One region of the Tomitella fengzijianii genome, then DNA from elsewhere that is predicted to be linked to it. Evidence: riboswitches for the same ligand, from Rfam matches in the RefSeq annotation. Region 1 holds a riboswitch; the other holds the start of a gene.
What was found. Region 1 has a riboswitch for thiamine pyrophosphate ahead of thiO (glycine oxidase ThiO). Riboswitches for the same ligand answer to the same signal wherever they lie in the genome.
Positions count from the first base shown of each region.

Region 2: it holds a riboswitch for thiamine pyrophosphate, as region 1 does, so the genes downstream of both, FO059_RS07570 (thiamine ABC transporter substrate-binding protein) here and thiO (glycine oxidase ThiO) in region 1, are expected to answer to the same signal.

Region 1 is NZ_CP041765.1:3,278,056-3,282,211, reverse strand. It holds gene FO059_RS14975 (alpha/beta fold hydrolase) at 11-1,033, opposite strand; gene thiE (thiamine phosphate synthase) at 1,048-1,740, opposite strand; TPP riboswitch at 1,765-1,877, shown strand; gene thiO (glycine oxidase ThiO) at 1,871-3,055, shown strand; gene thiS (sulfur carrier protein ThiS) at 3,109-3,306, shown strand; gene thiG (thiazole synthase) at 3,389-4,105, shown strand.
Region 2 is NZ_CP041765.1:1,655,711-1,659,866, reverse strand. It holds gene FO059_RS07575 (ABC transporter permease) at 1-1,117, opposite strand, end outside; gene FO059_RS07570 (thiamine ABC transporter substrate-binding protein) at 1,114-2,244, opposite strand; TPP riboswitch at 2,233-2,343, opposite strand; gene FO059_RS07565 (4a-hydroxytetrahydrobiopterin dehydratase) at 2,414-2,707, shown strand; gene FO059_RS07560 (mannosyltransferase) at 2,685-3,953, opposite strand.

The DNA.
Region 1 (4,156 bases):
CGGCTCCGGTCTACGCCACGTGCTCGCGCAGGAACCCGTCGAGGATGCGGTTGACCTCTCCGGCCGCCTCCATCTGCACGAAGTGCCCGGCGCCGGGCAGGATCTCCTGCACGACGAGCCCGGGCACCGTGGCGGCCATCTTCTCCAGGCATTTGGCGCCCAGCATGGTGAGCACCGGGTCGTCCGCGCCGGCGATGAAGGCGGTCGGCACCGTCACGCGCGCGTCGGTGAAGGGCGCGTTCTGCTCCCACGCGGAGTCTTGCGCCCGATACCAGTTGAGCCCGCCGGTGAACCCGGAGCGCGTGAACTCGTCCACGTAGTAGGCGAACTCGTCGGCGGACAGCCACGGCCACGGGAGCGCGGGCGCCTCCGGCAGCGACTCGATGTAGCCGGTGACGGTGCCGTCATCGGAGGTGCTGGGCCGGCGCCAGCAGGCGTAGTAGTCGCCCTGGCCGGACAGCGCGTACATCAGCCGGTGCAGGAAGTCCGCGGGCGCGGCGTCGAGCTCGGCCTCGGCGACCCCGGGCGTCTGGAAGTAGTGCTGGTGGAAGAAGTGCTGCTCGGCGAGCATCGCGAACGCCTCCGACGGGCGCATCGGCGAGCGCGGGAGCCGCGGCACCGCCAGCTGCGCCAGACCGGCCACGCGGTCCGGCAGCCACAGCGGCAGGTCCCAGGCCAGTGCGGCGCCGAAGTCGTGGCCGGAGAACACGGCCCGGCCGATGCCCAGCGTGTCCAGCACGGCCGCCATGTCCGCCACGGTGGTGCGGCGGTCGTAGGCGGCGACGTCGGCGGGACGAAGCGACGCGCCGTATCCTCGCATGTCCAGCGCTATGGCGCGGCGCCCCTGCGCGGCGAGCGCGGGCAGCTGCTCGCGCCAGCTGAACCAGGATCCTGGGAACCCGTGGCAGAAAACCACCGGCGTGCCCTCGGCGTCCGGGACGGGTATCTCGACGGCGTGCAACACGCCGCCGTCGACCGGCACCCGGTGGGAGACGGCGCCGTGGCGGTGGCACCACGCGCGGCCGGCGTCCATCCCCTGGCATGCGGTCACGGGAGCGCCGAACGCAGCTCGCGGGCCGCCGACTCGGGGTCGGTGGCCGCGGTGATGGCGCGGACGACGACGATGCGCTGCGCCCCGGCCTCGCGCACCTGGGCCACCCGCGTGCCGTCGATGCCGCCGATCGCGAACCACGGTTTGGGCGCGCCCTCGGCGGCGGCCGTGCGCACCAGGTCGAGCCCCGGGGCGGCGCGGCCGGGCTTGGTGGGCGTCGGCCAGCACGGGCCCACGCAGAAGTAGTCGACGCCGGGGGCGGCGCCGGCCGCATGGGCCTGCGCGGCGTCGTGCGTGGAGCGGCCGATCAGCATCCTGTCGCCCACCACGCGGCGGGCGTGGGGGACGGGGAGGTCGTCCTGGCCCAGGTGCAGCACGTCGGCTCCGGCGGCGAGGGCGATGTCGGCGCGGTCGTTGACGGCCAGCAGCGCGCCGTGGCGCCGGGTGGCCGCGCGCAGGACCGCGAGCGCGGCGAGTTCTTCGCGCGCCTCGAGCGGCCCGTGCGCGTCCTCGCCCGCCGAGCCCTTGTCGCGCAACTGGATCACGTCCACGCCCCCGCGCAGGGCGGCGTCCGCGAACTCGTCGAGGTCGCCCGTGTCGCGGCGGGCGTCGGTGCACAGGTACAGGCGGGCCCGGTCCAGCTGATCGCGGGGGTGGCGGGACCGCGGGTGGCCGGGCGCTGCGTTCATGGCTCCGACCGTAGCGGTTACGGTGGTGGCACACACGGGAGTCCCTGGGATCGTGGGGCTGAGAGAGGGCGCGCGCGCCCTGACCGTCGGACCTGATCCGGATCATGCCGGCGCGGGAAGGTGGATGACCATGGTTTCGGCACCCCGGTGCGCAGGCGGTGACCGCGTCGACGTCGTCGGCGCCGGCATCGTCGGCTCGGCCATCGCGTGGCGCGCGGCCCGGGCGGGGTATGCGGTACGTCTGATCGACCCGCTCCTGGAGCCCGGCGCGCCGCAGACGGGGGCGTCGTGGGCCGCGGGCGGCATGCTCGCCCCCTACAGCGAGGGCAGGCCGGGCGAGGAGCGCGTGCTGGAGCTGGGCGCGGCGTCACTGAGCCGGTGGCCCGCGCTGGCGCGGACGCTGCACGAGGAGACCGGCGTCGACGTCGTCACCGCGCGCGGCACGCTGATGGTGGGGGCGGACGGCGCCGACGCGGACGAGCTGCGGGGCGTGGGCGCCTGGCTCGACGGGGCGGGTGTGCCGAGGGCGTCGCTCACGCGCGCGCAGGTCCGCGAGCGCCACCGGGGGCTGGCCCGGAACCTGCGCGGCGGGCAGTGGCTGCCCGGGGAGTTCGCGGTGGACAATCGCGCCCTGCTCCGCGCGTTGCGGACCGCGGCCGTGGACGCCGGCGCGGTCCCGGTGGCGTCGCGGTGCGCGGCGATATCCGACTCGGCCGCCGAGCATCTGGTGGTGACCGCCGGGGCGCACGTGCCCTCGCTGCTGCCCGGTCTTCCCGTGCGGCCGGTCAAGGGCGAGATCCTGCGACTCCGCCGGCCGGCTTCGGTTCCGCCGCCGCCGGCGTGCACGGTGCGGGCGAGCGTGCACGGGCGCCACGTGTACCTGGTGCCGCGCGCGGACGGGCTGGTGGTGGGCGCGACGATGTACGAGCACGGCGAGGACCGCGCCGTCACCGTGGGCGGCGTGCGCGACCTCATCGCGGACGCACAGGTCGTGCTGCCGTCGATCGCCGAGTACGAGCTGGTGGACGCGATGGCGGGGCTGCGTCCGATGACGCCGGACAACTTGCCCGTCATCGGCCCGGTGGAGGACGCGGGCGACGCGTCGGCGGGCGGAGGCCGGGGGCCCCGGGTCATCGCCGCCGCCGGGCACGGCCGCAACGGCGTGCTGCTCACCGCGGTGACCGTCGACGCCGTCCTGGCGGAGCTCGCGGGCACGACGCTGGCGGAGGCGGACGGGCTGGGACCGCAGCGTTTCGGGCAGGAAGGTTTCGGGCGGGACGGGTCGCGGCGGTACGGCGCTGCGGAAGCGGGATGAACCGGTCGGCGATTCCACGACGGGCCGGCGGTGTGCTTACGAAGGAGGCGTAGATGCAGGTGAAGGTCAACGGCGACGCGCACGAGGTGGCGCGGCCGTGCACGGTCGCGCAGCTGCTGGACCGGCTGGGGCTGCCGGACTCCGGGGTGGCGGTGGCGCGCGACGGGATCGTGGTGCCCAAGTCCGGCTGGGACGCGCCGGTGGGCGATGGCGACGGCTTCGAGGTGCTCACGGCGGTGCAGGGTGGCTAGCGTGGCGGCCGTCGGTCCGCGCGCGGATGCGGGTGCCGATCCGCTGGTGATCGCCGGCCGGGAGCTGCCGTCGCGCCTGATCATGGGGACCGGCGGCGCGGCCAACCAGCAGCTGCTGGAGCGCGCGCTGGTGGCGTCGGGCACGGCGCTGACGACGGTGGCGATGCGGCGCGTGGATGCGCAGGCGGGGAGCGGCGTGCTGGAGCTGCTGCGGCGCTTGGGCATAGCGCTGCTGCCGAACACCGCGGGCAGCCGCGGCGCGGACGAGGCGGTGCTGACGGCGCGCCTGGCCCGGGAGGCGCTGGGCACCGATTGGGTCAAGCTGGAGGTGATCGCCGACGAGCGCACTCTGCTGCCGGACGCGATCGAGCTGGTTTCCGCCGCAGAGCAACTGGTGGACGACGGGTTCGTCGTCCTGCCCTACACCAACGACGACCCGGTGCTGGCCCGCCGCCTCGAGGACGCCGGCTGCGCGGCCGTGATGCCGCTGGGCGCGCCCATCGGCACTGGGCTGGGCATCTCGAACCCGCACAACATCGAGATGATCGTGGGTCAGGCGGGCGTGCCGGTGATACTCGACGCCGGTATCGGCACGGCGAGCGACGCGGCGCGGGCGATGGAGCTCGGCTGCGACGCGGTGCTTCTCGCCACCGCCGTCACCCGCGCGGACGACCCGGAGATGATGGCGTCGGCCATGGCGGCGGGGGTGCGCGCGGGCCGCCTGGCGTACCGGGCCGGTCGGGTGCCCAAGCGGTTCTGGGCGCAGGCGTCGTCGCCGGCGCCGGACGGGCGCTGCTGAGGGCGGGGTTCGCACTCTGGGCGGCACCGCCGATTTCATCGCAGTCCGGCG
Region 2 (4,156 bases), 1.6 Mb from region 1:
CGAGCGCCAGCAGCGCCGCGTCGAAGGCCGTGCGCAGCGAGGTGGCGACCGCGTCGAGGGGACGGATGCCGGCGACCTCGGTGCCGAGGATCCGGTAGGCGTGCAGGCTCCACCCGCCGTCGACGCGCAGCGACCGCACCACCAGGCTCGCGGGCGGGATGACCAGCACGACCAACACGATCGCCAGCGCCGCCGCGGCCGCGAGGCGCCGCAGCCCCCGTGCGGGACGCGCCACGGGCGACGCCGCGGGCGCGGACGTGGTGCCGCGCGCTCCCCGGCGGGCGAGTGCCGCCACGGCGAGCGCCGCTGTCACCGCCAGAAGCTGCAGGATGGACAACGCCGCCGCCATCCTGAGGTCGAACACCTGCACGGTCTGCAGGTAGATCTCCGTCTCCAAGGTGCGGAACCGCGTTCCGCCCAGCACCAGGACCACCCCGAAGCTGGTGGCGCAGAACAGGAACACCACCGCCGATGCGGAGGCCACGGCGGGCAGCAGCCGCGGCGCGGTCACCGTCGCGAAGGCGCGGACCGGTCCCGCCCCGAGAGCCCGCGCGGCCTGCTCGGGGCGCGGGTCCATCCGCGCCCACACGCCGCCGACCGTGCGCGCCACGATCGCGATGTTGAAGAACGCGTGCGCCAGGATGATCGCCCATACGGTGCCGTCGAGCCCCGTCCACCCCAGCAGGTGCCCTTCGCCCAGCAGCATCCGGAATGCGACGCCGACGACGACCGTCGGCAGGACGAATGGCACCGTCACGACCACGCGCACCAGCATCTTGCCGGGCAGGCGCACGCGGGCCAGAAGCCATGCCACCGGCAGGCCCAGTGCCAGAGTGAGCGCTGTCGACGCCGCCGCCTGACCCAGCGTGAACGCCACGAGCCGGCCCACCTCTGGCGTCCACCACAGCCCCAGGATCGCGGCCGGGTCGAAACGGCCGGCGTCGTCGACGAGGCCGCGGTGCACGATGGCCACGACCGGCCACGCGAAGAACACGGCGGTGAACCCGACGGGGACCGCGCCGAGGACCAGCGGCCAGGACACGCGCCACCGGGCACCGCCGGACCCCGCCGGACGGCTCATGCCGCGGCGCCGCTCGGCCCCTGGATCCGCACTCACCCCAGGACTATGTCCCGCCACTGCCGGATCCAGGCGTCACGGTTCTCGCCGATCCGGGCCGGATCCATCGACAGGGGGTGGGCGGGCTGGGCGGCGTACTCGGCGAACACCTGCGGAAGCGGCGTGTCGCGCTGCACGGGGAACACGTACATCTGGCCGGGAAGGTCCTGCTGGACCGCCGGAGACAGCAGGAAGTCGACCAGCTCACGGGCCGCATCCGGGCGGTCGGTGCCACTGAGCACGCCCGCGTACTCGACCTGCCGGAAGCAACTGTCCACCACCGCCCGCGTGTCCGGCGCCGACCCGTCGGCCCCGGCCTCCACCGGCGGCGAGGACGCGTAGGAGACGACGATGGGCCGCGGCCCATGGCCGCTCGACCCCGAGAACTCGACGGTGTATGCCTGGGTCCAGCCGTCGACGACTTTGACGCCGTTGTCGCGCAGCGCGCGCCAGTAGTCCTGCCAGCCCTCGGCCTGCGCCGGAGCATCGGGCCGCCCCGGGCCGCCGTTCTGCGTGACGATCGTGGCCAGCAGGAACGCCAGGCCGGGCGACGAGGTCGCCGGGTTCTCCACCACGGTCAGGTCCCGGTATTCCGGCCTGGTCAGGTCCGTGATCGTCGCAGGCGGGGCGACCCCGTGCCGATCGAACCAGCCCGTGTCGATGTTGAGGCACACGTCGCCGTAGTCGACGGCGGTGAGTTCGTCCGAGCCGGGCACGGCGTAGTCCTGCGCACCGCCCTGCGCCGCCGGCGACACGTACGGCGCGAACACACCCTGACCGATCACCCGGGAGGCGAAGGTGTTGTCGATCCCGAAGGCGACGTCGCCCAGCGGGTCGTCCTTGGTGAGGACGAGCTCGCTGGCGAGTTTGCCCGCGTCGCCGCTGCTGCGTACCTCCACCGCCACGCCGGTCTGCTCGGTGAAGCCGTCGAGCACGCCGTCCGAGAGGGAGAAGGAATCGTGGGTGACCAGCACCAGCGGAACGTCGGCGCCGTCCGACCCGCCGCCGGAGAGCGAACACCCCGCCGCCGCGGCCAGCGTCACCACCATCGCCAACGCCGCCAGCGGCCGGCCCGCCCGCCGGGCCGACCGGCCCACCCGGGACTTCGTGATCGCATGAATATCCATCTGGCTCCCTCGCGCCGGCATGATCCGGATCAGGTTCTTCGGGTGTGTTCTCAGCCCTGCGGTCTCCTGGCCCCGCAGCGGGCACCCCGGCCTTGCACCGTGCATCCTATCGGCCGTCCGCAGGGCGGCGGGGTGGCGGCATCGGCTGGACGCGCGGAGCATCGATGGCATGAGTACCGCAATGACCGCGGACGCCGTCGCGTCCGCGTTGCAGGACCTGCCCGGCTGGACCTACGACCCGGGCCCGCCAGCACTCGTCCTGGAGAAGAAGGCCCCGACCTTCCCGGACGGGATCGAGTGGGTGCGCCGGGTCGCGGAACACGCGGAGAGCGTCGATCACCACCCGGACATCGATATCCGATGGCGGACGATCACGTTCCGTTGCTCCACGCATTCCGACGGCGCCGTCACGGACAAGGACGTGGCGCTGGCGGGCGAGATCAGTCGGCTGGCGCCGGGCTGACCCGCCTGCGCCGAGCAGCCCAGGCGGCCCAGGCGACGGTGACGACGGTCAGGGCCACGTCGACGGTTCCCAGCACCACCTCCGCGGCCGACCCGCCGATCACCTCGCCCGCCGCCGTCCGCGGATTGAGCAGGACCGACGACACCCCCACGAGCATCACCGCCGTCCATACGACCGCGAGGACACGGGCGCCCGGGAGACTGGAGACGGATCCGTGGACCAGCCAGATGATCAGCGGCAGCACCCAGACCCAGTGGTGGTTCCAGGAGATGGGCGAGGCCAGCAGTCCCAGCAGCTGTACGAGGATCAGCGTGCCCAGGCGGTCGTCCCGGCCGAGCGCCCGCCAGGCCACGAAGCACAACACCGCGAACACCACGATCGCGCCGACGACGATCCAATGGTCGCCGAGGTCGTGGCCCGCGATGCGGCTCAGCGCGCCGCGCAGCGACTGGTTGATGGGAGCGCCCACCGGGCCGATCCTGTCGGCGTCGCCCAGCAGGTCCTCGAAGTACCGGCGCGTCTCGTCGCCGATCAGCGCGAAGCTGACCGCCACCGTCGCCGCGAACGCCACCGCCGACCAGGCCGCCGCGGCCCAGCGTCGCCGCGCGAGAAAGTACAGGCCCGTCACGGCCGGCGTGAGCTTGATCCCCGCCGCGATGCCGACCAGCAGGCCCGCGCACCACGACCTGCGCGACTGCACCGCCACCATCACCAGCAGCACCAGGAAGATGTTGATCTGACCGAAGTTGATGGTCACCCGCATCGGCTCGAGCCACATGCCGATCAGCGTCCACAGCACCGCCGCCGTGCGGATGTGCGGAGCGTCCGCACCGTCGCCCAGCGCCATCCGCAGCGCGATGCGGACCACGGCGTACAACGCGGCTACGGACAGCACCTGCCAGGCCACGCCGAGCACTGTGAACGGGATCAGGTGCAGCGGATAGAACAGCACTGCCGCGAACGGCGGATAGGTGAACGGCAGTGCCGCGCCGTCGGCGCCGTCCTGGAGGACGAAGCCGTACAGGTTGCCGGAGAAGGTGGTCGCCGCGCCGTCGACGTAGACATGCAGGTCCAGAAGCCGCCCCAGCGAGCCGCCCGAGAGCGTGGCCCCCACGCGGACCAGGACCGACAGCGCCAGCAGCGGCCACGCCCACGGGGCCGCCGCCGCCAGCGCACGGCGGATGCGGCCGGTTTCCGGCCCCGCCGTCCCGCAACCGCGGGACGCAGACTGCGCCATCCGACCCATGCCCCCGATTCTCTCGATGCCGACTCGGCTGCGCATGGCGCCGTCGACACATGCGCCTGCCCCGTCCGAAGGACCCGGAGGAGACTATCAGGGTGGCCGCTCCGCACCGCGCCGACGAGCCCGGCGGGCCGGTTGCGCCACCGGCGCCCTCGCATCGCCTCCCCTGATGTCGCCCTCGGCGCCGGCCGGGTTTTCCCGTTTCG